DNA from 2 places in the Solibacillus sp. GQ1 genome. Region 2 is predicted to be linked to the other one. Evidence: riboswitches for the same ligand, from Rfam matches in the RefSeq annotation. Region 2 holds a riboswitch; the other holds the start of a gene.
What was found. A riboswitch is a leader RNA that binds a small molecule or an ion and turns the genes downstream of it on or off. The one in region 2 is predicted to bind FMN.

Region 1 (15,040 bases), 770 kb from region 2:
ACTGCACTCACAATTAACGAAATTTTAAAACCAATCCCCATATCGATTTCTCCTTACTTAGTTAAATTTTATAACAAGCTGCAACTTTTGATGCATTCACTGACTATACAAACAGGAGAGGAAAAAGGTTCAAAAATTTTTTAATATTTATTCTGCGACAATTTCCGGTTCCTGCCGCTTTTGCAGATTATTTTCATTTAATCGGTTCATATAGTTTTGTACAACAACATTAATGTAAAAGAACATCCCCATTAAAATTCCGGAAAACACCCAACTCGCTACCCGTTTATAAATAAGCATGTCACCATAACTGTCAATTCCATATTTACGAAGCAGGAAGACCGTAATTCCTGCCATAACCAGTCCTCGAATAATGAAGACAACCTGGATCAGCTGAAACCATCGGAAGATCCCTTTTTGAAAGAATAATGCTTTACTTTCCTTTCGTGCATGTCCTTGCAAATAAGCAAAATCAACTGCAATATACAGGGAAAAAGGCTGTTTTACGATGAATAAAATTACATAGAGCAACGTATAAAAAAGACCTAAATAAACGTTATTCCAAATCATCTGCTCCGCTGAACCCGACAGTAAATCGACCGCTGTACCTATAAGCATTGAGCCTAAAATAAACAGGCCTGTCACATTGAATTGCCGGTCTTTAGCAAAGCGGTAAACCGTATAAATTATCCCGGGAACAGTGGACAGCAGCATTGCGGCATAGTCACCAAAAGGCTCTCGCCCAAACTTCCAGATTACATAAGGTAATGCTGCATAAAACAGTAGCTCTAGAAAGATAAGATATTTATTCGACTGTGAATTATTTGCCATAAAAGCCTCCATTACCGTTAAAAAAGTATTTGTTTTTTTATATTACTAAAGATTATCCGACACTATATTTTATGAAATAGTTATACGAAAAAAAGCAACCAAGTAAACGAAAGACACTTAAAAAAAGCTTGCAATAACTCCTTTCTAATTTATGTAATATTATGTATATTCTTCTACGTATTATCTTTAGTAAAGTTTCAAAATTTTTATAATTTAACAGAGGGGATAGAGGTAAAAGGATTGATGGAACAAAAAGTAAGTAGGTGCTAAAATACTATTAGCTTTTTAAATTATTTATGTTACAATAACTTTCAAATAAAATAATTTCCTTCGGGGTCGGGTGAAATTCCCAATCGACGGTGATGAGTTTATCTCTAAGCCCGTGAGCCACTTTATGTGTGCAGGATTTTGGTGCAAATCCAAAGCCGACAGTTATAGTCTGGATGGGAGAAGGAATGGCAACGCATTTTAAAAATTTGATTTTAAATGTGCTTTTTTGCTATACACTTTTCCTGTCGCACCTTGTGACGGGTTTTTTTATTTTATTTGAAAAAAATAATTTCCTTCGGGGTCGGGTGAAATTCCCAATCGACGGTGATGAGTTTATCTCTAAGCCCGTGAGCCACTTATGTGTGCAGGATTTGGTGCAAGTCCAAAGCCGACAGTTACAGTCTGGATGGGAGAAGGAAGCAATGTCAGCAGTTTTTTGAAAATTTACTTCAAAAAGCTTATTTGATGATGCTCAATTTTCCTCTCATCGAACTCCGAATTCAATCGGGGTTCTTTTTTAATCTTAAAAAGAGGTGAGCAGGATGTTTACAGGAATCATTGAAGAACTTGGAACGGTTGAAACAGTCAGCCAATCCACACAAGCGATGGAACTAGCCATTCGCGCAAGCACAATTCTAGAGGATGTTCAACTCGGGGACAGCATTGCCGTTAACGGTGTCTGTCTGACAGTGAAACAATTTTCGCCGACCGTATTTTTGGCAGATGTCATGCCGGAAACCGTCAAAGCAACAAGCCTACAGCAATTAACTGCTGGGATGCCTGTCAATCTAGAACGGGCAATGTCGGCAAATGGTCGATTCGGTGGACATATCGTATCGGGCCATGTTGATGGAATTGCAACAATACAACGGAAAAGACCTGTTGCCAATGCAGTTTATATTGATTTGGCAATGGAAAAGCATTTGTTTGCTGAATGTATTAAGAAAGGCTCAATTACAGTGGACGGCACGAGTTTAACAATTTTTGATGTGACGGACACATTCATTACCATTTCCTTAATCCCTCATACGTATGAACAGACTGTATTAGGCTTTAAAAAGCCGGGAGATGTTGTGAACATTGAAACAGATCTAATCGGAAAATATGTAAAAAAACATTTACAAAATCAAACGGAAAGTACAATTACAATGGACTTTTTGCAACGTACAGGATTTTAAAGGAGTGGTGACAAAATGAATACAATTGAAGAAGCAATTCAGGCATTGAAAAACGGCGAGATTATTATTGTGTCAGATGACGAGAACCGTGAAAATGAAGGGGATTTTCTTGTGTTAGGAGAATTCGCTACACCGGAAAATATTAATTTCATGGCGCTTTATGGAAGAGGGTTAATTTGTACACCAGTTTCATCTGCAATTGCAGAAAAGCTTTCCCTTCATCCAATGGTGCAAAGCAATACCGATACATATCAAACAGCTTTTACGATTAGTATCGATCATATCCATTCAACGACAGGTATAAGTGCATTTGAGCGTTCTAAAACGATGTTAGCATTACTGGATCCTGCAACAAAACCGGAGCATTTTCATCGTCCCGGCCATGTTTTCCCGCTCATTGCTAAACAGGGAGGCGTGTTGGAACGTCGCGGGCATACGGAAGCAGGTGTTGATCTGGCGAAACTATGCGGTTCGAATGAAGTTGCGGTCATCTGTGAAATTATGAACGAAGATGGTTCAATGGCCCGCATGCCACAGCTCGAAAAGATTGCACAAAAACATAACCTGAAATTTATTACAATCGAAGACTTAGTTCAATATATAAAATTAACTACCGTATTGGTATAAAAAGGAGCAATTAAAATGGGAAAAACATTTGAAGCACAATTAGTCGGAACAGATCTAAAAATCGGAATTGTCGTAGGGCGCTTTAATGAATTTATTAATGATAAATTATTAAGCGGTGCAATTGACGGCTTAAAACGTCATGGTGTTGATGAAGCAAACGTTGATACAGCATGGGTTCCAGGTGCTTTCGAAGTACCGTTTGTTGCAAAAAAAATGGCTGAAACAAATAATTATGATGCAGTAATCGGTTTAGGTACGGTCATTCGCGGATCAACTACACATTACGATTATGTATGTAACGAGGCGGCAAAAGGAATTGCCAAAGCAGGGTTGGACACAGGCGTACCGGTAATTTTCGGCATTGTCACAACTGAAAATATCGAACAGGCAATCGAACGTGCTGGTACAAAAGCAGGCAATAAAGGCTACGACAGCGCAATGTCTGCAATTGAAATGGCGAACTTGAATAAAATGTTTTAATAAAGATTAGTGCACGCCACTCAAAATGCAGCTCAGAAAATATTGCTGCTTGCGGAAAGTTAGTTCTAAGCGGTGTAATAGGCAATCCTGCATTGGTAGGGTTGCCTTTTTACTGTGAACATTTTCAATATTCTTTATTGCGTCAGAGAGTGCTGAAATAGTTTGCTGATTCTAATTATTTATTTACAAACATTCCCTTCTATTTTATTGTTAGGTCAGTCATATGAGGAGGGAGAGCGATGGCAGAAATAGTACGCAGAATAAGACCCGGGCAGTATTGGCGTATTAAGGAACATGAAAGCTGGTTTTCGGATATGTCCGAGCAAGGGCTGCATTTTTATGAGATTGGCACACATTTTGCAAAGTTTAAAAAAGGTGATCGCAAAAGAACGGGCTACCGACTTGAACTGGCAAAAAACAAATATATATCGAGTGAAAAAATTCGGTTATACGAAGAAAGCGGCTGGGACTACATTGCGAGTGACAGCAATTTTCACGTATTTGCAGCACCGACTGATCGTAAAGTAAATGAACCTCCAATAGATCGGGAAGAGCAAATCTCAATAGCAAAAAAAGCTTTTAATAAAGCATTATTTAATTTTATAGTTAATTTAATCGCGATTATTGTAATCACTACGGTCTTCGTCAAATCTTTCGAAAACGGAAATATTTCTGTTTTGCAACTGATAGATGGATATACACTTGCTCCATTATTAGTATTGTTTGTTAGTTTTATGCAAATAATTCCGATAGGTAAAAGCTTATTTGGAATCAATCATTTGCGGAATGAACTTAAAGCTGGGATATTAGACGATCAACAAAAACCATGGGAAAACTTTTACCGGTCAAGTATTGTCTACAGTTTCATAGTATTAGTAATTACATTAACTCTTGTGTTAATACCGATTTACCAAATATGGAGTATGAAAACAAGCCCTTTAACAGAAGAAGATGCAGGGCTGCCAATTGTCCGACTAGCTTCCATTGAAAATCAGCCGCATCTTAAAAGGAAGCCACTTTACTTTGAAGGCGAGGATTTGGGAAGCAACTACTCATCACAGTGGAATATTTTTGCTTCTGTCCAATATGATTCAACAGAAATGGGCGTTATTCAGGAAGGGGAATGGTACGATCCCAATCATGCATATCAACCATCAATCTCATCGGAAGTTTATAAGTTACGGTTCCATTCCCATGTTAGCTCATTAGTTAATGAGTTAATAATCAAGCATACATATGGAAGTGAACCTAGAAGTTTTAAAGAAAGAAAACACACAGCTTTTGATCGACTGCTGATTCGGGATAATTCTTTTCATAAAGATTTTCTCTTTGTAAAGGGGCGGGCCGTGATGTATATCAATTATACTGGTCAGGTTGAAGATGATGTAATCATAGAGAAAGCTGCTGAGAAAATGGCATTACTTGCTGACGATTGAAGGAGTCACTAGTAATATTCTAATAAATATTTAAATCATCTAATATCAAGTTGACATCTTCTAATAAGTTACCGATTTTCTAATTATAAGGCAATTGTACTAATAATGCTCTTAGATGTTTAAATAAACATTCGGAAAATGCTAATAACCTATTGAAGTTTTCTAATAAATATAAAATTCTTCTAATAAAATCAGTTGCCGGTCATATCATAAGAATGCATACAAGTAATGCCACACTAGCAATCCATTAAACTATAAATTCCCCTAGCTTCATTCAGATGAACATGTTACCATATTTAAAAATTCAGAAAATGAAGGTGAGTAAATGGAGAATGTTGTGTTCTTTATCATTGCGTGTGTTCTTCTGATTGTATTGCCGGGTCCTGATACAGCTATCGTTACGAAAAATACAATCGTTAACGGACAAAAGGGCGGATTTCAAACAATGGTCGGCTCTTGCGCAGGATTAACGGTCCATACAATTGCAGCGGTGGCAGGGCTATCGGCGATTATCGTAAAATCTGCCGTGGCATTTACAGTGTTGAAATACGTAGGAGCAGCCTATTTATGCTATTTGGGTATAAAAACATTGATGAGCATGCGTGCTAAAAAAGCTGATTCAGAGGAATTGACGGACATTCCGGAAATTGAAGCTAAAGGCAATTCGTATTTTAAGCAGGGACTCATTACGAATATCACAAACCCTAAAGTAGCAGTATTTTTCCTGACGTTTTTACCGCAATTCCTATCTAAAGGCGCAGAACCGTTTTGGCCATTTTTGACGATGGGAATCATCTATATTGTTTTAACATTTATTTGGTTTGCGCTCTATGTTTTTTTATTAAACAAAATCCGCAATTTCATGAAAAAACCTGCTACACAATCGGTAATCGAAACGTTGACTGGAGCTGTTCTTATCGGTTTTGGAATCAAACTTGCCTTTGAAAAGCAGACTTAAAAATAATTTTGCATAAATCACATTACCTTTACAATCAATAGCCCATTTACCGCTTATTCTTTTTTAAAGAAGGGTATAGTTCCCTAATTCTAGAAAAAAGGATGATGAAAAATGGGCTTGTATATTACAATGTGGATAGCCATGATTGCTGTAATCGTAGTAAATGCGCTATCCAATACACTGCCTTTAAACGGGCAAACGGCATCAGAAATTACGAATCGATTAGAAGTGTTATTTACACCAGCAGGCTACGTATTTTCTATTTGGTCGTTAATTTATGTACTGCTTGTCATATGGCTGATTACGATATACCGCAAAGTGAAAGACAATCGTTTTAAAGGAAAAGTAGGTATTTTATTTATCATCAGCTGTATATTTAATATTGCTTGGCTGTTCAGCTGGCATTATGAACAATTTATACTATCCATTATTGTAATGTTCTTTTTGTTATTTACACTCATTGCGATTTACCTGCAGTATAAAAACACGGAAAAAGGTATTTCAGAACGCTTTCCGTTTTCATTTTACTTAGCGTGGATATCCGTAGCGACAATCGCTAATGTAAGCTATGTCTTAAAACATCATGGAGTCGATTTGGGGATATCAGAGGTGATCGGATCACTCGTACTTGTCGGGGTTGCGGTCATTCTCGGTTATTTGGCGGTTGCTGTTTCAAAAGATATTTTCTTTACTCTTGTTATCGTTTGGGCACTCATCGGTATTGCTGTAAAAACAGATGAACCAACAATGCAGAACGGTACAATAGTGTTAACAGTAATATTAATCATCGCGGCGCTTGTTCGCTATATGCGTATGAAGACAAAAAGGCTCGCCTAATGAATAAGGGTTGTAGTATTAGTCGGAAATGACTTTTACTACAACCCTTTATTTTTTGACGTTATTTAAAGAACACAATCGACATAAAGCCCATGTAAAAACATAATGCCAGCGCAAAAGTCATGGCAGCCGATACAACAACCGGCAGCTGTTTAATATAACTTACGATGACAAGAGCGATGAACAGTGCAGTCAACAGGAAAAATCCTAACCCGATACCCGTCATTTGTAAATACCCGCGCATGCCAGCTTCAATCGAGCTACGGTAGAACATTTCAAAAAACGGAGAAATTTCCTGAACATAAAAACTCGGGGGCTGTTGTTCACTATAGAGCGCTGTAATGAATAATATCATTACGAGCAAAACTGTTTCGATTCGTACCCACGTACGCGGTTCAAATAATGGCTTGTCCATCTTCAGTTTAATGAGCAGACTGTTTGCCAAAATAATAACAGTCAAAGGTACGAGCAGAACATGCTTAATGAACAAAAACTGTCCATAATTGCTCGACCAGCTTGTCACATAGCCCGGCACGATTGTGTCAGTCATAAGGACACCTGTTAATGCAACTGCCGTAAAAGCTACGAGTGCCACGGGGGAGAACCACTTCAGAAAGGCATCCCAGTTTTGCGCATCTTTTGAGAAAAAGCTCATCAGAACTAAGATGCCGAGCCATACACTGACAGCTAGAAGGTGAACAAAATCCAATGCCGATCCGACAATGCCTGTCATCGAACCTGCATGACTAATATAGCCAATTGCCGTCATAATGGCGATTAAAATAAAAATTGACATGACCGATATAAGCTTCGAAGGTTTTTTCATAAACTGGCGAATCATTATAAGCAAAATAATCGTAAAGCCAACGACCGCGAGCCATGAATGGCCAACTTTAAATTTCAAAAGGAGCATGCCCAATGATTCGATGAAGCCGAACTGTGGTGTCAAAATTGTCAGCAATTGAATATTCGGTACAAATGTGACAATCGGCAAAATGACCGCACTAACAATAAGCCACTTGGCTGAAATATCGATTTTTGGGCGAATTGTTTCAGGGATACAGTATAAGATAAATGTTCCCATAAGAAGAGCTAAACTCACATAAAGTAAAAATTGACTAAAAATTGTCAATGACATCATTTTGTATTTTTCCGTCTTGCAATAGTGAAAATACTTACTATTATAATAAGAAGTAAAAGGGCTCCAATGATGTATAGTAATGTATCGTTTGATGTTTCTTCATTATCTGCCGCAGTCGTTTCCGCTACGTTGTTTTCTACCGTTTCGTCTACTTCCGCTTGCTCTTCATTTTCTTCTGTAACTTCTTCTTCGGCCGGTTCTTCTGCTACAGGTGCATCAACCGTAAAGGAAAATTGACCTGACAATGGGTGGCCATCTGCACTAATACTATTCCATTCAACGGTATAGTCATCATTTGGTAATGGATTTTCAAAAGTACCCGTCAATACACCATCGACTAAATCCATCGATACTGTTTCTATTTCTTCACCGTTACTTGAAATGACGTTAAATGTACTGCCTACTTCAATTCTCCCGGCGTATGTAAGTTCAATCGACTGCAACGGTTCAGTTACAACTGCTCCATCCTCGGGATTAGTCGTGTCTAAATACGTATGTGCTGCTGCGCTCGGTACAGCTAAAAATAGTGCAGCAAGAATCGATAATAATATTGTTCTCATATTAATATGATTCTCCTTTCATATGTTTTTTTGTTCAACCATATTGTAGCCGAACAATAAAACAAATGCACTGTTTCCGCTTTTTAAACTTGAGGAAATGACAGTAACAGAGAATTATTATGCTATAATATTGTCACAAATGAAAAGGGGATTAACATGCAACAGTTTGTCGAGGATATTTATTTAAAAGGACATAAACAGGCCGTTCTGCTTTTACATAGTTTTACGAGCAATGCGAAGGAGATGCACTATTTGGCAAAAATGCTTCATAATAAAGGGTATACGAGTTATGCGCCAAATCTGGCAGGGCACGGAGCATCACCGGAACAATTATTTGCAAGTTCTATGAAACGCGTATGGGAACATAGCAGACAAGCAGTACAGTTTTTAATCGATGAAAAATATGAAGCGATTACAGTAATTGGCCAGTCATTAGGTGGTGTACTTGGAATAAGACTGGCAAATGAATTCCCTGAAGTGAAAGCTTTATGTATTATTTCTTCACCAGTATTGGAGCGGCCAGTGGAAGGTTTGGAACAGCGTGTCGTCTATTATTCCAAGAGGTATTTACAAAATAGAGGAAGCTCTGAACAGGAACTGCAAGCGTTTTTAGATAATCACTTCCCAAGACCTGCCGAAAAACTGATTGCGCTGCAGCAGTTTATCGTTGAAACAGGCAAACAGCTTCATTTGCTGAAACAGCCTCTTTTCTTGGCAAAAGGTATGCTGGACGAGCCGGTTTTCCATCAAAGCATTGACATGATTGAAAAGAATGCAATTAGCAACGTCATTACGAAAAAACAATACGACAACAGTGGTCATCTTATTACATTAGGAAAAGAACGCCAATTACTGACGGAAGATATCATTCGCTTTATCGAAGGAATAGAAAAAGGAACTGTCTAATTTTTAGACAGCTCCCCCTTGTTATTCTTCTTCGTTGTTAAACCATAGTGGGTCATTATCATCTACATCGCCATTATAATTAATAAAAATCTCTTTACCGGCTTCAATATCTTTATAAGCAAAGAAATCGAATGTTTCGTTGTCGAAATTAATTTCATACGTGGCATTCGGCTCATATGAATGATTAAATAGCATTCCGTAGCCCAACAGGATTGCAGAACGGCCAATGCCAAATTCAAACGCATAATCTGCAAGATTTGTTTTTTCAATATGTTCATGCTGCTCATTTGGATAGCTTAGTACCGGTGCTTGGTGGAATAACGTTCCTTTAGGAATTGCATTAATCGCAAAAATACCGCGATTATATTCCCCATCACTTATCGGGGAATTCTTTACTTCGATCATATTTTTTCGCCTTCTAACTTTTAAGATTCTTTCCTACTGTAACATGTATTATAGAAGAAAGGTTGTTTTATTGCTTATTTACATAAATTATTCATTGAAGGGGTGAAGTTCATGCAAAAACTGCAATTTGAAGCTGCATGGGATAAAACGATTTCAGATCAGGACCGGTTATTAATCGAACAAGCTTTTCAAAAAACAAAAGAACAGGATGAGCATATTTCCTGTTACGTAATTAGAAGGGCCTTGAATCATAGAAAACAGCTGCTCATTACAACGCTTATTCATAACCGGACTGATCAACAACTTAATTTCCATAATAGGGAAGTAAGTATTATAACAGAAGCGGGGAAAATTGCTCAAAATTTTACAATGGATGCACTTGAAATTCCTCCTTATTGTTCAATGCCGTGGACTTTTATTTTCGACGAAAGTATTAATTTTCAATTCACAGAAATAAAACAGATGGATATTGAAATATAATGAGATTGAGGTGAAGGAATCGATGCATGAAATGAATGCAGGAATTTGGCTCACATTCGTAACCCCTATCTTTTTAGTCAGTGCGTTATATTTTACACTGTCATTTTTACAGCACTTGAAAATCGACAATGATCGATTAATGACACAATCGAAGTGGGGTGCAGTCATCTCTTTGGCGATTGCATTAATTGTACCGGCGATTTATCAAATTGTTGTTTATTATCAAGTCATGCATTACTAAACATACCAAAAACTAAAAGACCGCTATGAAAATAGTGGTTTTTTCTTCTTCTAACTTCGAAATCACCCTATAAATCACACAATTAATCTGTAAAAAAATACAAATAAATGCGGTTTTTTACGTTAATTCGCTAAAAGCATACTATTCCAGTATGAATTATTCAAATTAACTATTGACTTTAAATACATGCATCTGTAAACTAACGAATTAAGAATACTGAATTGCAAGAAAATTCTATAACTAGTAAAGGAGAGGTGTTATGGGAGCAGTTGCACATATTGATGAAATCGCGGAAAAGCTTGCCGAACAGTTTGAACAAACAGCAGTAGAAAGAGATAAAATTGGAGGCAATGCTAAAACTGAGCGAGATTTAATTCGCGAAAGCGGACTTTTGAAACTTTTAATTCCGACAGAATACGGTGGTTTAGGTGGGAATTGGTATGATGTGTTTCAAGTCGTTCGGACGATTGCACGTGCGGATAGTTCACTGGCACATGTTATAGGCTATCATTTTATCAATCTTGTTACACCGCATTTATGTGGTTCACAAGAGCAAAAGGAATTTTATTATCGCGAAACAGCTAAGCACAATTATTTTTGGGGGAATGCGTTCAACCCGGTGGCTATTCAACTGAAGGCTGAAAAAACAACAACAGGCTATTTGTTAAACGGCGTAAAAACGTTCTGTTCTGGTAGTGTCGATTCGGATGTATTATTAGTATCGGCGTTAGTGGAAGAGCAGGATGAGCCATTATTGGTCGTTATTCCTAGTAAACGGATAGGTGTAGATATAAAAGGCGATTGGGACAATATGGGGCAACGCCAGACAGACAGTGGAACGATTCTTTTCAACGATGTTGAAGTACATGATGAAGAAGTGTTGCAGCAAGGCTTTTACGCAAGCGAGTTTTCACAGCTGCGTCTGAATATCGCTACATTTATTTTAAACCATGTTTATTTAGGGATTTCAGAAGGTGCTCTTCAATCAGCGCTTACATATACAAGAGAGCAAACAAGACCGCGCGCCGTTACACAGACTTCGGCGATTGAAGATCCGATTATCCAACATCATTACGGCCAGTTTTACGTACAGGTAGAAGCAGCAACCCTGGTTGTGAAAAAAGCGGATCAATTATTACAGGAGCTTTGGGATGAACCTGAAAAGATTACCCCTAAGCATCGCAGTGATCTTGATGATGCATTGCAAACAGCGAAAATCTTCACAACGCAAGTAGGGCTCGATATTACATCAAAAATTTTCGAAGTGATGGGTAGCCGCGCTACTGCAGGCCGTTATGGGTTTGACCGCTATTGGCGTAATTTGCGGACGATGACACTGCATGTTCCGGTTGATACATCGATCCAATCATTAGGTAGAAAATTTCTGTTAGGAGAGTGAGTACATGGTTCAATTATTGGAACGTCCAGTGCCACAACAAACCCCTATATCTACGAAAGATAGTACAGAGAAAAAAACGAAGATTAAAGTCCAGAATATCGATTTCAGTTATGATGCGACGACAAAAATTTTAAACAATATTCAGCTTGAAGTACAAGATGGCGAGTTTCTCGTATTTATGGGACCTTCCGGATGCGGGAAAAGTACATTGCTCAGAATGATGGCAGGGCTTGAACCATTTTCAAATGGCAATATCGAAATAAACGGTAAATCCGTAAAGCAAACTCACCCTGACTGCGGAGTCGTTTTCCAGGATTATTCCTTATTTCCATGGCTGACGGCACAGGCGAATGTCATGCTTGCATTAAAACAGCGTAATAAAAAAATGCCAAAAAAAGAGCTGGCACATATCGCAGAGCAATATTTGACACTTGTCCATTTAGGGCACGCAGTAAAAAAATATCCTGGCCAAATGTCAGGTGGTATGAAACAGCGTGCAGCCATTGCGCGTGCATTAAGCTACGGTTCGGATTTACTGCTGATGGATGAACCATTCGGTGCTTTGGATCCTGTCACACGTATTCAACTGCAGGATCTGCTTGTTCAAATTAGTGCCGAACAAAAACGTACAGTCGTATTTGTTACACATGATGTTGACGAAGCCATTTATTTGGCGGACCGTATTGTCATCTTTGCTCCCGGGAAAAACGGGGCGGTGACGAAAAGCATTCAAGTACCAATTGAGAAAAAAGGGACGGATCGTCAAAAACTATTTGAAAACAAGAAGTTCCGTGCATTTCGTGAATCCCTTTTAAATGAGATGAACGAACAGATCGTCAATAGTTTAAAAACAGAAATAGCAGATGGCGCAGGAATATAGGAGGATCGTTGAATGAAAAAAACAAATCAGAAATGGATCGCTTCACTCGCTTTAACAGTAGGTTTACTTGCTGCATGCGGAGATGATGAACAAATTTCAAAAGGGGCAGCCTCTGACGATTATGAAATCACGGTTGGTTTAAGTCAGTCTGCAGGTGGAACACTTGTCGACATTGCTCATCAGGAAGGCTATTTTGAAGAAGAACATATTACGGTCAATCGTGTTGGCTTTGCAAACTCGGCAGACGGACTGAATGCACTGCAGGCGGGGAAAATTGATGTCGGATTAACATTCGGTACAGCTGGCCCCTTAACGTTTATCGCAAACGGCTCGGATTTCTCCATTATTGGAGGGCATTTGGAGGGCGGACACCCGATTTTAACGAAAAAGGAAAACGCGGGGCAATATACTTCACTTGAAAGCTATAAAGGAAAAAAAGTTGGAACGATCAGGATCTTTACATCGGATATCGTTTTCCGTTCTGCGCTTGAAGATGCAGGTATCGACTGGAAAAAAGATCTGGAAATTGTTGAATTCAAAACAGGTAGTATGCTGCTTGAAGCGGTAGCATCAGGAAAAGTGGACGTTGCAGTATCGGCAAACTCATTCTACGCACAAGCAGTTGATATGGGTCTTGAAGCAGTTGCATGGAGCAATGATTTACAGGAAGGGCATGTATGCTGTCGTGTTGTAACACGCTCGGAATTATTGGCGGAAGAAGACGGGGAAGCATATAAACGTTTCTTAAAGGCACTTATTCGCGCTGAACGTAAAAAGATTGAAGATCCGCAATCAGCAGTAACTGCAGCGAAAGAGTATATGAAAGTCGATGAGAAAGTAATTAATACGATTGTAAACGACAGCCACTCGAATTATTCTTCTGATCCAAGCAGAGAGAAAGTCGTTCAAATGTGGGAGCAAATGAAAGAAATCGGCTATGTTGAAAATGTGGATGATATTGATGTAAACGAATATGTAAATATCGATCTATACGAAAAAGCATTAACTGAGTTAATCGAACAATATCCGGATGATGCTTATTACAAAGATCAGCTCGTTCGTTTTAATGAACAAAACATTTAAGGGGTGGGATGGAATGCTCACATTTTTTAAACGCTATAATCTTACTATTTTGATAGGAATAATATTTATTGCGGTTTGGGCACTTGTCACAAAATATGCGACATGGATCAATCCGGTAATATTCCCGCAGCCTCTAACGGTCGTTGAGTCATTTTCCGCGAAAATCGGGGAGCTATTAACCGGTGTTGTGAGCTCGATGAAACTACTGATACCAGGGTTCTTCGGAGCTTTAGTGACAGGTATTGTAGGCGGTCTGTTTTTCGGATTGAACAAACGGTCACGTGAAATATTAATGCCTTACTTTCATGCACTAAGTCCGATTCCGCCAACGCTGTTCATACCATATGTCATTGCAATTTTACCGACTTTCCAAACAGCTTCGATGTCTCTTATTTTTATCGGCGCATTTTGGCCAGTATTTTTAGGAACGATTCATGGCGTGCTGCTGATTGAAAAGCATTATCTTGACAATGCGAAATCTCTTGGTTTAAAAGGACCAACGTTTTTACTGAAAGTCGTGTTGCCCGCAAGTGCACCCCATATTTTAAGTGGTGCGAGTACATCACTTGGTATGAGCTTCCTGATTTTAACGATCGCCGAAATGTTCGGTGCTTCATCAGGAATGGGCTTTTTCATCCAGTATTACAGTGACTTCTCACAATATCATTACGTGCTTGCAGGCATTATTTTTAACAGTATTATAATTGTCGCTATCATGATTGCATTTGAAAAATTAAAAAAACGCCTGCTGTTCTGGACAAATTTAAAGGCTGATGGTAAATGAAAAGACTTTTACTTACAGTGCTACTGCTTACCGGCTGTAGTGCACAAGCAAATGAAACGCTCGATGTAACATTAAATGCCAGTAAATCTGAGCTCGAAGCATTCGAACCTGTAACGATCACAGCAACCGTAACGTACAACGGTGAACCAATTCAAAACGATGTGGAAATTGAATTCGAACTGATCAATCCAACCGGCAATGCCATTGGTTCCGTGACACCAGATACTAGCGGGGACGGGAAGTTTACGATCGAAACGAGCTTTGACGGTACCGGCACTTATAAAGTGATTTCACATGTTAATTATGGGGAACAGCACGAAATGCCTGAAATCGAGGTGAAGCTGAATTGAGAAAATGGATCCAGTTATCATTATCCGCGGTCCTGATAGTCGCACTAAGCTATGCCATTATTTCAAATACGTCCAAACAGAAGGCAGAAGCGAAAACCGAGGAAATTGTGCTCCAGTCAACTTCCGGTGAGCAATTTGCCATTCCGGATGAAGGCAACTATATCCTTAACTTCTGGGCAACTTACTGCCCCCCA
Region 2 (15,040 bases):
ATCGAATCAATCGGCTGGCGTCCAACATACATGATTTTAGGTGTATGTATTGCCCTATTAATTTTGCCGTTTACATTATTCGTTATTCGTTCAAAACCCGAAGATATGAACAAACAGCCTTATGGTGCTGAAGAAACAACAAATAAAGATGCTGTACAAGCACAACCTGAAACTGGGGTAATGAAGAAAGTTGCCATCAAAACAATACCATTCTATTTAATTTTAGGATTTACAGGTTTATTTGGTTTAGCATCTACAGTTGGCTTCCATGTACCAAACTTTATCCAGTCAGTTGGTTTCTCTGCTGCAATGGCCGCTACAGGTGTTACATGTGTGACGATCGGCCAAACGGGCGGGAAGTTCTTAATCGGTGCGGTTAACGATAAATTTGGCGTTAAATTAGCGTTATTGACAGGTATCGGCAGTGGTATTTTAGGTACGATTGCGCTACTGTTCTCTGATTCATTCGGCATCGGTATGATGTATTTAGGTGCATTATTATTCGGTATCGGTTTCTCAGGGTCTACCCTTTTACCTCCAATGGTTATTCGTGAAGTATTTGGCGGTAGAGACTATGCATCCATTTATACTACAATCATGTCTGCTTCAACATTAGGTGTTGCAGTCGGTACTACTTTATTCAGTTATATTTTCGATACAACTGGTTCTTACTACATCGTATTTATTACGGTAATTACGTTATTCGTAGTTGTTATTTCTTCAAGTATCTTCTCATTGAACTGGAAGAAAAAATTAAATGTTTAAAAAGTAAAATTTATACTCTTTTATAACTTACAAGCATACCATTCAAACTTGTTGTTCGTTATAAATAAAGCCTTCGTCAAAATTGATTGACGAAGGCTTTTTATTATATAACTTCATGATAGTAAAGGGCATATAAATCATTCAATGTCACTTTGCCAAATGCAAAGTCCATTATATTGTTATCCACCAAAAATTCAGTTAGATTGCTTAACAGCATCGGTTCCGAACTAGGGAGATGCAGCAGTGTCATATCCGTAACGAGTGTTTGCTGCTCGATTAGCGGATATTTCTCCTTTAGGAGCGCTTTTACGGACTCCTCCATATTTTTTACCCGTACTGTTTTAATTTTCGCCTGACTGAACCCTTCAATGATTTCATTTGTATCGACCAGCTTCCCTTCATTAAACAGGAAAATCCGGTCCGCATATTTTTCCAGATTATCAAGCAAGTGCGAAGCGATAATGATCATTTTCCCCTCAGCCTTTTTCTTCATTAAAATCCTAGAAATCACTTCAATATTATTCGGATCAAGTCCGTTCATTACTTCGTCCATCATCATAATGTCTGTATTCGCCACAATTTGCATCGCAAAACAAAGCCGCTGACGCATGCCGAGTGAATAAGTCCCAGTTTTCTTATTTACATAATGGCCCATATTCAGCGCTTCAATTGTTTCGTCGATCAGTTTCGGATCAGACTTCCACATCGTTGCGAACATTTTTAAATGGGCACGTCCGCTTAAATGATTATATAAATCGCTTTGATCCGGCATCATCGACACAAACTTGTGGATTTTTACCTCACTGGATTTATTTGAATAGCTAAGATTATCGTTAAATGATACTTTTCCGCTTGTTGGCGGCAAATAGTTCATAATGACATTCATCAAAGTGGATTTACCGGTTCCGTTCGGTGCAACTAGCCCGATCATTTCGCCTTGTTCAAACTTGATCGAAATATCGTTTAGCACTTTTTTATCAGCAAACTGAACGGTAATATTTTCAATAGCAATCATTCGTTGTCCCCCCTATTTTACAAGCTTGAAACGTTTAATAAGTGAAATGAGCAACACAATCACCAATAGAATAACCGCGCATATTGTCAATAATAGCAGGCCGTATTGATAATCTACATTCTCACTTCCTAAATAATAGTTCTGATAACCAGATACAACTTTTCCGACATGGATATACGTAGTAGGAACTTTTTCCACTTCCCAAAAATATCCGATACCGCGGCTTATATAAAACTTTTCGCCAAAAATGGCCAATAGTCCGACTGCCAAATTCACCATTTCTTGGCGGAACAGTACACTGCATAAAATTACAACATTGATTATGACAATGAACCATACAATCAGTAATGATAAAGACCGACCCAAAAACATGCCTAATGTCATCATATTAGCTAAACTCTCATTCCCCCATTGCAAGAAATTAAAAGCATACTCGGGTGATGGCAGTTTAAGATGGCCGAAACCTGATTGAGCCCCGATTATCATAAAACCAATAAGTAAAGGTACAAATAATGTGATACTGCCGATAAAAGCAACACCTATTTTTACGAGCAGCTTCTTCCAGTCCGCAATCGGAAAGCCTTTCAGCACAGACGGGTGACGACGATCCTTCGTCACAATATCGATCGCCAGTAATAAGGTACAAATAATTAATATTAAAGGAAGCGGACCTTTCAGAAGTCGCTCAAACGTCTGCAATGCCGTACGCTGTTCAAAAACACCAATCGACAATTCGTAATTAGCCTCATTAAAAGCACCGTACCGGAAATGTTGATCCATCGCATTTAAAGCACCTTCAACATTTGCAAATTCCCTGTCTGCCACATAATATCGGTCATTATAGAAAAGGTTTTCATTATAAAATGTCAAATAGTTCATTTGAATATACCAGTCGCTTGTTACTTCCGCATACTTTTTCAGATCATTTGCGTCAAGGGCATCCATTCTTGCCTTATCCAGCGGGTTGATATCAGCAAAATCATAATATGCTCTAACTGATGTCGGATGTATTTCCCTTAAATCCCTCTTACTTAAATCATCAATAAATTCCTGACGCGTTAAATAGCGGGCTTCAATTTCCTCCCTGTCGACCTTTTCAATAGGATCATAGGCAGGTGCAATCTTAAACGCATAAAATATCGCAGCAAATGCCAGCAGAAAATAGACCGCCAAGTTTTTCTTATTCGTAAAAAACTGTTTCAGTTCAAATTTAAAATATCCGTACATTTCTTTCCCCCCTAGGCCCTTTTAATTTTTCCTGTAGAGAAGAATGTTTTAATGACGAATAACATGATTAAAATACAAATACTCATAATCAGTAATCCGATATTCATCGTTACATCCACAGGACGCACTAAATCCAACGGCATTCCATTTAAAATTTCATTGAAGTTCATGAAATGGAACGGATTGTACGGGAACACACTAATAATTAAAGGGAAAATAATCGGTAAAAAGAATAGAATCAAATGAACAAACAATGTCAAATACATATTTTTCAGCAGTACATTTAAAATAATGGACAAAAGCATTACAAATATCGAAATGACAAACATATAGACAATGCAAAGTACAATATAGTACACACTTGAAATTAATGTCGGCTCTCCGAAATAGACGGCCACTTGTTCAGAGCCTTCACCCAATCCATTGAATAACAAGGGTGAAGCACTAATAAAGATGAGCGCAATAAATGCGACAACATACAAAAAGGCAATGATACATTTGGATATTACATATTGGTCAAATCGGACCGGGTAACCTTTAATAATGCTTGAATGCTCAAAATCATCCAGTAAAATCGAACTCGTATAGAAACTCATAAATATGTACCAGCCAACACCTACTAAACTAAAGAAATACAACAAAAACGGTATGTAATGAGATAGATCGCTAATCGTATTTTTGCCCGATTCGTACATCACTTTAAAATATAAGTAATTCATTGAATTTTGAAACTTTGTAGGCAGCAAATCCTTCACTTTTTCGTACTCTTCCATATCAAAAGCTTGTTGCCGCAACTCAGCAATACGATAGGAAGCCTCATAATACATCGGATAGTTTTCTACAGTTAATGAAGCAATTTGTAAGGCCACGGCACTTTTCTGCTGTGTCAGATTTTTAAATAAATCACTGCCATCCCCGTCCCTTGAGGCATCCTGAACTTGGAACTTGGATAATACAGCACGCGAACTATAGTAGTCGCCTCTTTTTTCATTGAGCTGATCCCCTACTGACTCTGCCTTAATAAAAAACATACATCCAAACACAATAACGATCACTGCGAGTAACGCAACAATATTTTTTCGGTTAGAGCGTTCGATGAGAAATCCAACTTTTAATGCCTGCAACATATGTAATCCCCTCCCCCTTCTATATATCGACATTGAAAACGGTTACAAACCTAAATTTCGATTTATTGGGTACTTTATTAGAATAATCTATCAATTAATAATTTACAAACTAAAAGGTAAATTTTCAAAAAACAGGAAAATAAACGCTTTAAATCAACACTTTAATTTAACTATTTCGTTTCATAATTGAAGTCAATATGAGATGAAATTATTTTTGTATAATACACCTATTTTTTACAAATTTATGAACTTTATATTTCTACCACGATTCGACACTTTATTATTTCTTAATAGGATACGATGAATAAGCGCTATTATATTTAATTCGAAAATATAAAACAGCGTAATATTTCAGAAAGGAACATAAATTTAGCAATGAAATTTTTATTTTTCAAAAAAATATTTAGACTAAGATTGAGAATAAGAATTGAATCTAAAAGAAAAGACATGTACAAAAAAGCAAATGATCTAGGATTCACACACCCTGAAGTAGTACATTGCAGTCAAGAATTAGATGAATTACTTAATAAGTATTCAGATACTGCTGCGTAAAATAGAGAGAATACATAAATAATGTTGTTCAGGTTCGTAATATGGATCTGCCATATTTATGTTTTATTAATGAAAAGCGTTGGAGCATAAGCCCCAACGCTTTCTTTTTAATATATTTTCATTTAGTGGTGCGTCCTCGTAGTGCAGGTTTTGTACCTATATACTGTTTACCAGATATTAAATCCCCTCTGTGTTCATCAATACTATTCGCCAGCCATCCGGGTCCGCAAAAGTCACACCTTTTTCTTCCCAATACGGATTTTCAGGCGGCACCTCGTGGTAGCCCATACTAGCGAGTCGAGACTTCACTGCTTGAATTTGTTCGGTATCAGGCATATAAAATACGAGCAAATTATCTTCCGTTGGTGCAGGACATGGACTTCCATCAATATGTTCAGTAAATTCCAGATGATACGATGCATCCGGTAAACCAATCATAATACCAGTGTACCCTCGATGTCCTTTAAAGCCGCCAAGTTTTTTAAGACCAAGACCTTCACAATAAAAACGTTCAATCTGTTCTATTTGATCAGTTGGCCGTGCGATACGAAATTGTGCTACATGTAATGTTTCTGTCCACTGTTTCATTTACATCCCTCCTTACCACATTTTAGAGAGAAAAGGAGAAAAAAACTCTACAACATTAGGATGAAATAAAAATCTTAAATATTGTTTAATGAAAAAAGCGTTGGAGCCTACAGCCCCAACGCTTTCTTCTTAGTACATCTTCATATATTGGTCGCGTTCCCACTGGTGTACAGATGTGCGGAACATATCAAACTCCACTTCTTTTGCTTCTTTGAAGTTTGCATAAATATGTTCACCTAATGCATCAATGATTACTTCATCTTTCGCTAAAGTAGCTAATGCTGCATCCAATGAACCTGGTAAACTTGCAATACCATAAGCTGCACGCTCTTCAGCATTCATCACGTAAATGTTACGGTCAACCGGTGCTGGTGGCTCGATTTTATTTTTCACGCCATCCAATCCTGCAGCCAAAATAACAGCCATTGCTAAGTACGGGTTTGCAGATGGGTCAACTGATCTTAATTCAATACGAGTTGACAGACCACGAGATTCCGGAATACGTACTAATGGTGAACGGTTTTTTGGTGACCATGCCACATAACAAGGTGCTTCATAGCCTGGTACTAAACGTTTGTATGAGTTGACAGTCGGATTCGTCACCGCTGTAAATCCTTGAACGTGCTTTAATACACCTGCTAAGAAATGTTTCGCTGTTTTTGATAACTGTAAGTCTTCCCCTTCATCCCAAAACGCATTTTTGCTTCCTTGGAATAACGATAAGTTGAAGTGCATTCCTGAACCGTTCACACCGAATAAAGGTTTTGGCATAAATGTCGCATGTAAGCCATGTTTACGCGCAATTGTTTTTACTACTAATTTGAACGTTTGAATGTTATCGCATGCTTCCACCGCGTTTGCATATTTGAAGTCAATTTCGTGTTGACCCGGAGCTACTTCATGGTGTGATGCTTCAATTTCAAAGCCCATCTCCTCAAGTTCCAATACGATATCGCGACGGCAGTTTTCCCCTAAATCTGTTGGTGCCAAGTCGAAGTATCCACCATCATCATTTAGTTCTAATGTCGGGTTGCCTTTTTCATCTAATTTAAATAAGAAGAATTCTGGTTCAGGTCCTAAGTTAAAACTTGTAAAACCTAATTCCTCCATTTCTTTTAACATTCTTTTTAGGTTAGAGCGCGGATCCCCTTCAAAAGGAGAGCCGTCCGGACGTGCGATGTCACAAATTAATCGGGCAACTTTTCCCTTTTCTGCAGTCCATGGGAAAATCATGAAAGTATCTAAATCCGGACGCAAATACATGTCAGATTCTTCAATACGCACGAAACCTTCAATTGAAGAACCGTCAAACATCATTTTGTTATCCAGCGCTTTATCTAACTGACTTACCGGAATTTCAACGTTTTTGATTGTTCCTAAAATATCGGTAAATTGCAGACGAATAAATTTAACATTTTTATCGGCTACAATTTTTTTAATGCTTTCTTTCGTTGCTTTGCTTGTTCCATTCACCATTACATTTGCCATACTTCAACACTCTCCTTTTTAGTTGGTCCTACTCAGTTTTATATTGAAAGAAACGCGATAAATCGCCTTGACGTAGCGATGTTTTTTGCATGCGCTGCGCCTGCAGCATTTCTTCACGCAATATAGTCCGCAATTCTGTATCTGTCACGCGTACCACGTCAGGTTTCTTTACATACTCTTTCGATCTCATTGCAAATACCTTTTTGACACCCGCCATATTAATGCCCTGGTCGAGTAGCTCTCTTATTTCCAGCAATGCATCAATATCATCAAGAGAAAACATCCTTCGATTCCCTTCTGATCTGGCAGGGACGATTAATTCATGTTCTTCATAATAACGAATTTGTCTAGCCGTTAATTCCGTCAATTGCATAACCATGCTAATCGGCAGTAACGGCATCGCTCTTCGAAACTCTCGACTCATTATCTCGCCTCCCTCTTCTTACCATTTACTTTAAATCAATGTAATGTTCTTTGTCAATCTAATGTTATAAAAACTAACATATCGTTTTTAGAATAATTTAATCGCATAATTCGAACATTTTAATTCCACAAAAAGAACCGTACGCCAAGAACAGCAATTAGCATACGGTCACCGAAGTTTCATTCTTTTTTATGTGAGCTTTCCTCTATTTTTAAAAGTTGTTTACATTTAAGTTAGTTCCACCTGATTATTACAATCCATGTCACAGTCATAATTAAAACACAAATATATTTCAAAATTATGGACTTTATTGAAATAATTATAAGATATTAATATATAATGGATATATGTGATATGGCATACTAAAAAATGCTTAACTACTCTTACAAATAATAGAAATTTCCCGTTACCCGGAAGCTTATCCGTCTTTCCTGCCGGTCACTTACTTTGTTTCTAATTCATTAGCTGCACGAAAACAGCTGCCGAATTAAGATAAAGTCTTTTGCAAATTATGCATGACACATATGAATATTTGCTTAGGACAAGGAGGATATTTAGTATGAAAAAGAAGTTTTACACATTTGCAGTTGCTTCATTAGCAATGACAGCAGCAACAGTAGCCCCTGCTTCAGCTGCCGTAAATTTCACAGATGTTGCTGAAAACAACATACATTTTAAGGCGATTACAGAATTGCATGCAGCCGAAATTATTAGTGGTTATCCAGATGGAACATTTAAACCCGCGCAGAATGTGACACGTGGACAGGCAGCTAAAATTATTGCCGGTGCACTTGGTCTTGATACGGAAAATGTGGTCAATCCTAAGTTCACCGATATTCCGGCATCACATCAGTACTACGGTTCTATCGCAGCATTGACTGCACTCGATGCAATTAAAGTGTATGAAGATAACACTTTCAAGCCAAATGAAACAATTACGCGTGGGGAATTTGCTTATATGCTCGCTAAAGCATTGGATTTAAAAGCTGAAGGCGACAGCCCTTTTCATGATGTGACTGGGGATAATGAATACGCTTATGTCGTTACAGCTTTATATGAATACGGTATAGCAAAAGGCATAAGTGATACGGAATTTGGCGCAGAGAAATCGATAACACGCGGTCAACTAGCAACATTCATTTTCAATGTAGTGAACGAATTCACAGAAAATGATACAGAAGCGTCTTCAACGGATTCAGCGCTATTAAAAACCATTTTCACAAAGGCAATCGAAAAACAACAAGCTACAACTAGCATGAAAGCAAAAATGACAATGACGCAATCGATGGATATCCAAGATGGGGAAGAACGTATAAAAATCGATACTAACGGAAAAATGGATATGTCAATTGTCAATAAACCTATGCAGTTCTTCATTGAAGGAACAATGTCTATGGTCGAGCCAACAACAGGCGAATCGATTGATATGCCTTTAAAAATGTATATGACAGAAAAAGATGGCATGTATATGTATGAAGGCACGTCAGAAACTTGGATTAATTATCCTGCCGACATGTTCGAAGAAATATTAACGCAAGCTGGCGCACAAATTAATGCTGCTGATCAATTAGAAATGTTGCAGAAATTTGCAACCGATTTCAATATCAAAGAAACGGATGGGTATTATACATTAAATTTGAAAGGTACTGGAGATAACTTTACCGCTCTTATACAAGAACAAATGTCTGCCATGAACTTAGGTTTGGACGAGGAAGTACTGGCCGATATGAAAAATTTAAAATACGATAATTTTTCTTATGAAATCAAAATTAATAAGGAAACATTTGATATAGAAGAAATGGTAATGGACTTCGGATTCGGCATGAACCTGGAAGGTGTTGTAATGAATATAAAAAGTAAATCAACTATGAAATATTCAGATTTTAATACAGTACCAACAATAACAATCCCTGCCGAAGCTCTGGAAAACGCAAAATCTTTGGAGGATTTAATTGAATCAGAAATAGGAAATAAATAATTCCCAAAATTCCCATAAAAGCTGTCAGGAAAAAGCATTGTTTTTCCCGATAGCTTTTTTTTGAAAAAAATGGGGCAATGAAAAGTAATATCGCTATTATTCATGTATAATTGTTACCGTATATTGAGGGGGAATTTTATGTCAAAGCAACACATAGCAAAGTCAATCGGACAAAAAATCATCGTTATTATTGGCGGTTTAATCGCTGCTTACGGATTAGAAGCAGTATTAATACCAAATAACGTATCGGATGGTGGAATCACGGGGATTAGTATTGTCATCTCTCAGCTAACACCAGTATCATTAGGCCTGCTGATCGCCATACTAAACATTCCGTTTATTTACTTAGGATATAAACAGATTGGAAAAACCTTCGCAATCAACTCCGTTATCGGTATCGCATCATTAGCAATTGGTACTTCGCTTATGCACCATGTTCCAACTATTATTACTGGCGATGCATTGCTTATTACAGTTGTAGGAGGAATTATTTTAGGTATTGGTATGGGGTTAGCGCTTCGTAATGGTGGTGCTCTTGATGGGATAGACATGCTTGCAGTGTTACTATCGAGAAAATTGCCTTTCGGTACAAGTGATCTCATTTTGTTTTTAAACTTTTTCGTTTTCATCATTGTATCGTTTGTATTCGGCTTTAAAGGTGCTTTGTTATCAGCAATTGCTTATTATATCGCATCAAAAGTTATCTTGATTGTTGAAGAAGGACTTAGTGGCTCTAAAACATATAAAATCATTACAAAAGAGCCGCTTAAAATGGTCGAAACAATTCGAGATCGTTTAGGAAGAAGCGCGACTTTCAGTACAGTATACGGTGCATACTCCCATCAGGAATTTCAAGAAATTACGTGTGTAATCAACCGGATGGAAGAAAGTAAGATAAAGGGTATTATCCGAGAAATCGATCCGAATGCCTTTGTGACAGTATACGAAGTAGTCGAAGTTAAAGGTGGAAGCTTTAAAAAGCAAAATATCCACTAAAACAGAAAATGGTTGTGTAAAAGGAAATTTTCCTTTTACACAACCATTTTTTAATCCGTATTGATTTCATTCGTGCGTTTCGGAATACATAATCCGATAACCGCTCCTACTAACGCCGGAACAATCCACCCTAAACCAATGGAATAGAGCGGTAGGTAATCTGCGTAAAAAGCTGAAATAGAAGACAGCACACTCACTTCAAATGCCGGCACACTTCCGATTAACGCATTGTACCCATCAATTATACTAATAAAGAATACGAGTAAAATTGCCCCTGCAAATACAGTCCTTTTGTAGTGAAATAGCGGTCCTAGAAGCGCCAGTATTATTAACACTATTGCCAGAGGGTAAAGGAACATCAACACTGGAATTGCATATGTAATAATATTTGTTAAACCAAAGTTCGCAATGATAAATGAAACAACACATAATAGGACTACAAATGTTTTATAGCTGATTTTCGGAAACACTTCATGGAAAAACTCACTGCATGAAGTAATGAGCCCAATACTCGTTTTTAAACATGCAAGTACAATAATAATCGCCAACAAAATTGCTCCGTATGAGCCGAAATAATGATCGGCAACCGCAGCAAAAATTTGACCGCCATTGTCAAATGTACCAATCGCCGTTATACTCGATGCTCCCATGTAAGCAATCAGACCGTAAATCAGCATCATTAATGCCATTGCGAAAATACCTGATTTCCAAGTCGCTTTTGCAATTTCTTTCTTATCTGTAATCCCTGTCCGCTTTATCGCATGGATGACAACAATACCAAATGCAAGCGAAGCAAGTGCATCCATCGTATTATAGCCTTCTTTAAAACCTGTCATAAACGCCTCGTTAATATAAGTTCCAGCAGGCTCAACGAATTTCCCCATTGGAGAAAACAGACTAATACCGATTAGCACAAATAAAAATACTAAAAATGCCGGTGTTAAGTACTTCCCTATAATGTCCATGATCTTCGCCGGATTTAGTGAAAAATAAAAAACGATCGCGAAGAAAATAAAACTGAATACCGCAAGCCACAATGTCGCCTGTGAAGGATCGATAAACGGTTCAAATCCAACAACAAACGGTACTGTTGCTGTACGCGGAATTGCAAAAAACGGCCCAATCGTTAAGTATAAAGCCAATGCAAAAAACAATCCAAACATTGGATGTACTTTACTTGCCAAATCGCGCAATCCATTACTTCCCGACAATCCGATTGCCAGAATTCCTAAAAACGGCAAACCAATTGCCGTAACTAAAAAGCCAATTAGCGCAAACCAATAGTTTGTCCCTGCCAATTGCCCCATTTGAATCGGAAATATTAAATTTCCTGCTCCAAAAAACATCCCAAACAGCATCGTTCCGATTACTGCATAGGTTGAAAATGGTATTTTCTTGTCCATCATATTCTCTCCCAAGATGTCATTTCATGGTGTTTTAATGAAACGTCCTAATTTTCTTAACAATGTACAATATCATATCAGCCCTATAACAGAATGACAATAGTAAGAGTAAATATAAAAGGAGCGATGTCATAAAGTTAACACTTTTATGACATCGCTCCATAATTTATTATTTAATTAAGCTAAATATTGTCTGCGCTGATTTTCAATCCATACACGCATTGAACGGTAAAGCATCGTCACGACCACAAACATCATAATTCCTTTAACAATATTAAACGGTAAAATACCTAACACGATTGTTTCGTACATATTATATTCGAAGCCTAGTAAGTACGTGTACAGCGGTAAGAACGCCACGTAGTTTAATGCCGCCATTCCAAGTGACATTACAACTGTAGAAACAACTAAGCCTGTCATTAACCCTTTTGCAGAAGGGAATTTTTTATAAATATAGTAAGCTGGTAAAATGAATAATACACCTGTAGCGAAGTTAGCCATATGACCTACCGGAATTCCTTCAGGAGCCCCTGTGTAAATCCAGTCAAGCACATTTTTAACAAGTTCAACTAGGATACCTGCAACAGGTCCCATCGTAATTGCCGCAATCAATGCTGGCACATCACTGAAATCAATTTGTAAAAACACCGGGAACCATGGTAGTGGGAAGTTTAACAACATTAGCACAAATGAAACCCCACTCAGCATTGCGATTGTTACGAATGATCGTAACTTTAAACTTCTTTTTTGCATATAAATCTCTCCTCTTTGCTGATTCCATCTCGCAAGAAGAAAGGACGAATCAAATCATTCCATGAAAAAACCCTTATGCTAAACTAGAGCATAAGGGAGAAATAGGCACACTTAAATAAAGGGTCTATCTGTGCATTTGCAGCAATTCCTGTTTTTTGTACACGAAAAATATTCCGTTTACAAATAAGGAATTAGAAATAAGTACTGCAAAGCACGGCATTTTCAAAAAATGACGACCGTACCTTCACCTTCTCCCATCCAGACTATACTGTCGGCTTTGGAATTGCACCAAATCCTGCACACAAAAGTGGCTCGCGGGCTCGAAAAGTTCGACATAACTTCCTCCAAGTAAATGGTCAGAAGTTATAACTTTTATTACCGCCGGTCGGGAGTTACACCCTGCCCCGAAGATGAATCAATATGAAATTATGTAGCAATTACCTTGCTATAACTATTATTATATATAAAAAAAAGGAATTGTAAAGCCCATTGCTTACAATTCCTAGTAAAATTATTTGAATTATTGAAATTCATAATGAATACGGTTCGCCGCAACCGGCTTATCTACCGGTTTTGTGAAGTCATAACCGCCCCATTGTTCCTGTACGATATTTTCAAATTTCACCTGTTTATCAAAACTTGCTGCTGTCATTATTAATCCTTCAATCATTCGCATTCCTTGAGCTGGTTCATAATTGTCCAAGTTTAAAGGTTCTTCAAATGTAATTCTTACAATCGACTTAGCGTATTCAACTTTTAAATATACACCCGGCAATATAACCGTTCTGTATATATCATTCGCTTCCACCGTCATATTTTTGATTGCTTCTTGCACATCTTTAAAGCTCATTCGGAAATTGGGACTTAAATATACCGCCCCATTCCGCATCTGATACATAAAATAATTATATTGAGCGTTCTCATCATTTAATAAAAACGGTTCTTTTACGTCGCCAACATGGTCAAAGTAAATTGGTTTTCCGGCCGTATTTTGTATTTCCACTTCCATATATGCATCTCTGAAAGTGTCGACAAGGGAACCGAGATAATTTGATAAGGAAGCAGTTCCCGCATCATATTGGTGATCTTCCGGCAACATATGAACAAGCCTGTTCCCTTCCTCACGCAATTTGCCCTTGTAAGGATGGTATTCATTAAAGCCTAGCGACTGTTCGTCAAGCAACGGACTGAATGTGTTATAAAGTTCCAGCTTCGTCGGATTTTCTGTACCCGTTTTTTCGGCAACAATTTCATTTGGAATCAATATGCTTACAGGTACACTTTCTGCATCATCCCCTGCAAGACCAATTGCAAATAATGTGTTTTCCTCTAGCTCGCTTTCATAAACTAATGTTTGCTCCGGTTGAGCTTCCGTCGAAAAACTATTAATCATGGAGCGTTGTGTAGATGCATCTTCCTTCGCACTCATTGTCATACTTTCTTCCGATTCCGGAGTGGCAAGATCGAATGTTTCATTCTGCATAGTAACCGATTCATTATTGCCTATAAATTGCGCGCTGATTAAAACAATAATAAATATTGATGCAATCGAGACGAATAATGGCGCCCAACGTATACCCTTTTGATTGTTTTGCTCTATGTGAGGCGGATCTTCATTAAATGCTCCTTCATCCATTAAACGATTAAATACCTCATCTTTTGAACGATGATCAGTTACTTTCGGTGCTTTTTTCAGAAAAAGTTCAATCTCTTTTTCATCCCAATGCTCCTTTTTCATAATGGATTCGCCTCCCTTCCTTCTTGCGCTTCCAATAGCAGCCGCAGATTCTTTAAAGCACGGTGCTGTGTCGTTTTAACTTTTCCGGTCGTCCATCCTAATATCTCCGCTGTTTCCTGAATTGAAAGTTCTTGAATATACCGCATAATAATCACCATTTTCTGATCACCTGAACATTCCTCCAATGCAACCAGTAATTGATGGAGCTGGTCATTTAATTCGGTGAATTGTTCAGGTGAAGGGATTGGGCTTACGAGTTGCTCTGTCTCCCAATCAAAAGCTGTAAATGCATGTTTATCTCGAACTTGTTTTTTTCTGAAATAGTCAATCGCCACATTTTTTGCTATAGAGAACAGCCAAGTTTTTTCCGAGCTTTTCCCTTCGAATCGCTCGTATGATTTTAATACACGAACGTATACTTCGTGGGCAAGATCCTCAGCTGCGGTACGATTTTTCACTAAGTAAAATAAGAAATTAAAAACATCCTGATGATACGTATCGTATAATCGATGGAAAATGGATTGCTGCACCCATCCCACCTCCATTCACGTAATTTGTCGTTTTCGAAACAGAAAAGTTACAGTAATCATCCTTTTACGAACGAATTAGTCTATTAAAAAGAAAAGTTTATCACTTTGAACGATTCAAAATGATAAACTTTTTTATACTCATAATTCCATTACCCCACTTTTTTAAGATAATGGCAAGTAAAATGTAAAGGTTGTTCCTTGCTTTTCCACACTATCAACAGAGATTCTGCCGTTATGTGCTTCCACAATGTTTTTCGTAATGGCCAAGCCTAAGCCCGTTCCGCCTTTCGAACGAGTACGTGCTTTATCTGCTTTGTAGAACCGTTCGAATACATATGGCAAATCATCTTGCGGAATACCCTGCCCTGTATCCCTAATTTGAATTTTTGCATAGTTTTGCTCATTTGCCATAGAAACAGTTACCGATCCATCGGCTGGTGTATGGCGAATCGCATT

Region 1: it holds a riboswitch for FMN, as region 2 does, so the genes downstream of both, ribE (riboflavin synthase) here and AC6CH1_RS03790 (ECF transporter S component) in region 2, are expected to answer to the same signal.

The regions. Positions count from the first base shown of each region.
Region 1 covers NZ_JCAXEX010000001.1:1,575,784-1,590,823, reverse strand. Annotated here, with positions in the region: gene AC6CH1_RS07970 (group-specific protein) at 1-41, opposite strand, end outside; gene AC6CH1_RS07965 (VC0807 family protein) at 148-831, opposite strand; FMN riboswitch at 1,154-1,290, shown strand; FMN riboswitch at 1,389-1,523, shown strand; gene ribE (riboflavin synthase) at 1,644-2,279, shown strand; partial or broken gene ribB (3,4-dihydroxy-2-butanone-4-phosphate synthase) at 2,295-2,903, shown strand; gene ribH (6,7-dimethyl-8-ribityllumazine synthase) at 2,922-3,386, shown strand; gene AC6CH1_RS07945 (DUF2812 domain-containing protein) at 3,626-4,822, shown strand; gene AC6CH1_RS07940 (LysE family translocator) at 5,148-5,780, shown strand; gene AC6CH1_RS07935 (TspO/MBR family protein) at 5,892-6,617, shown strand; gene AC6CH1_RS07930 (CopD family protein) at 6,679-7,758, opposite strand; gene AC6CH1_RS07925 (copper resistance CopC family protein) at 7,755-8,318, opposite strand; gene AC6CH1_RS07920 (alpha/beta hydrolase) at 8,475-9,224, shown strand; gene AC6CH1_RS07915 (SET domain-containing protein) at 9,246-9,629, opposite strand; gene AC6CH1_RS07910 (SLAP domain-containing protein) at 9,741-10,109, shown strand; gene AC6CH1_RS07905 (hypothetical protein) at 10,132-10,350, shown strand; gene AC6CH1_RS07900 (acyl-CoA dehydrogenase family protein) at 10,610-11,749, shown strand; gene AC6CH1_RS07895 (ABC transporter ATP-binding protein) at 11,754-12,629, shown strand; gene AC6CH1_RS07890 (ABC transporter substrate-binding protein) at 12,642-13,712, shown strand; gene AC6CH1_RS07885 (ABC transporter permease) at 13,726-14,496, shown strand; gene AC6CH1_RS07880 (FixH family protein) at 14,493-14,846, shown strand; gene AC6CH1_RS07875 (redoxin domain-containing protein) at 14,843-15,040, shown strand, end outside.
Region 2 covers NZ_JCAXEX010000001.1:803,888-818,927, reverse strand. Annotated here, with positions in the region: gene AC6CH1_RS03845 (MFS transporter) at 1-765, shown strand, start outside; gene AC6CH1_RS03840 (ABC transporter ATP-binding protein) at 869-1,780, opposite strand; gene AC6CH1_RS03835 (ABC transporter permease) at 1,793-3,007, opposite strand; gene AC6CH1_RS03830 (ABC transporter) at 3,019-4,134, opposite strand; gene AC6CH1_RS03825 (aspartyl-phosphate phosphatase Spo0E family protein) at 4,510-4,686, shown strand; gene AC6CH1_RS03820 (VOC family protein) at 4,864-5,274, opposite strand; gene glnA (type I glutamate--ammonia ligase) at 5,404-6,750, opposite strand; gene AC6CH1_RS03810 (MerR family transcriptional regulator) at 6,791-7,186, opposite strand; gene AC6CH1_RS03805 (S-layer homology domain-containing protein) at 7,746-9,164, shown strand; gene AC6CH1_RS03800 (YitT family protein) at 9,303-10,160, shown strand; gene brnQ (branched-chain amino acid transport system II carrier protein) at 10,211-11,563, opposite strand; gene AC6CH1_RS03790 (ECF transporter S component) at 11,741-12,316, opposite strand; FMN riboswitch at 12,559-12,732, opposite strand; gene AC6CH1_RS03785 (hypothetical protein) at 12,837-14,054, opposite strand; gene AC6CH1_RS03780 (RNA polymerase sigma factor SigX) at 14,051-14,584, opposite strand; gene AC6CH1_RS03775 (ATP-binding protein) at 14,747-15,040, opposite strand, start outside.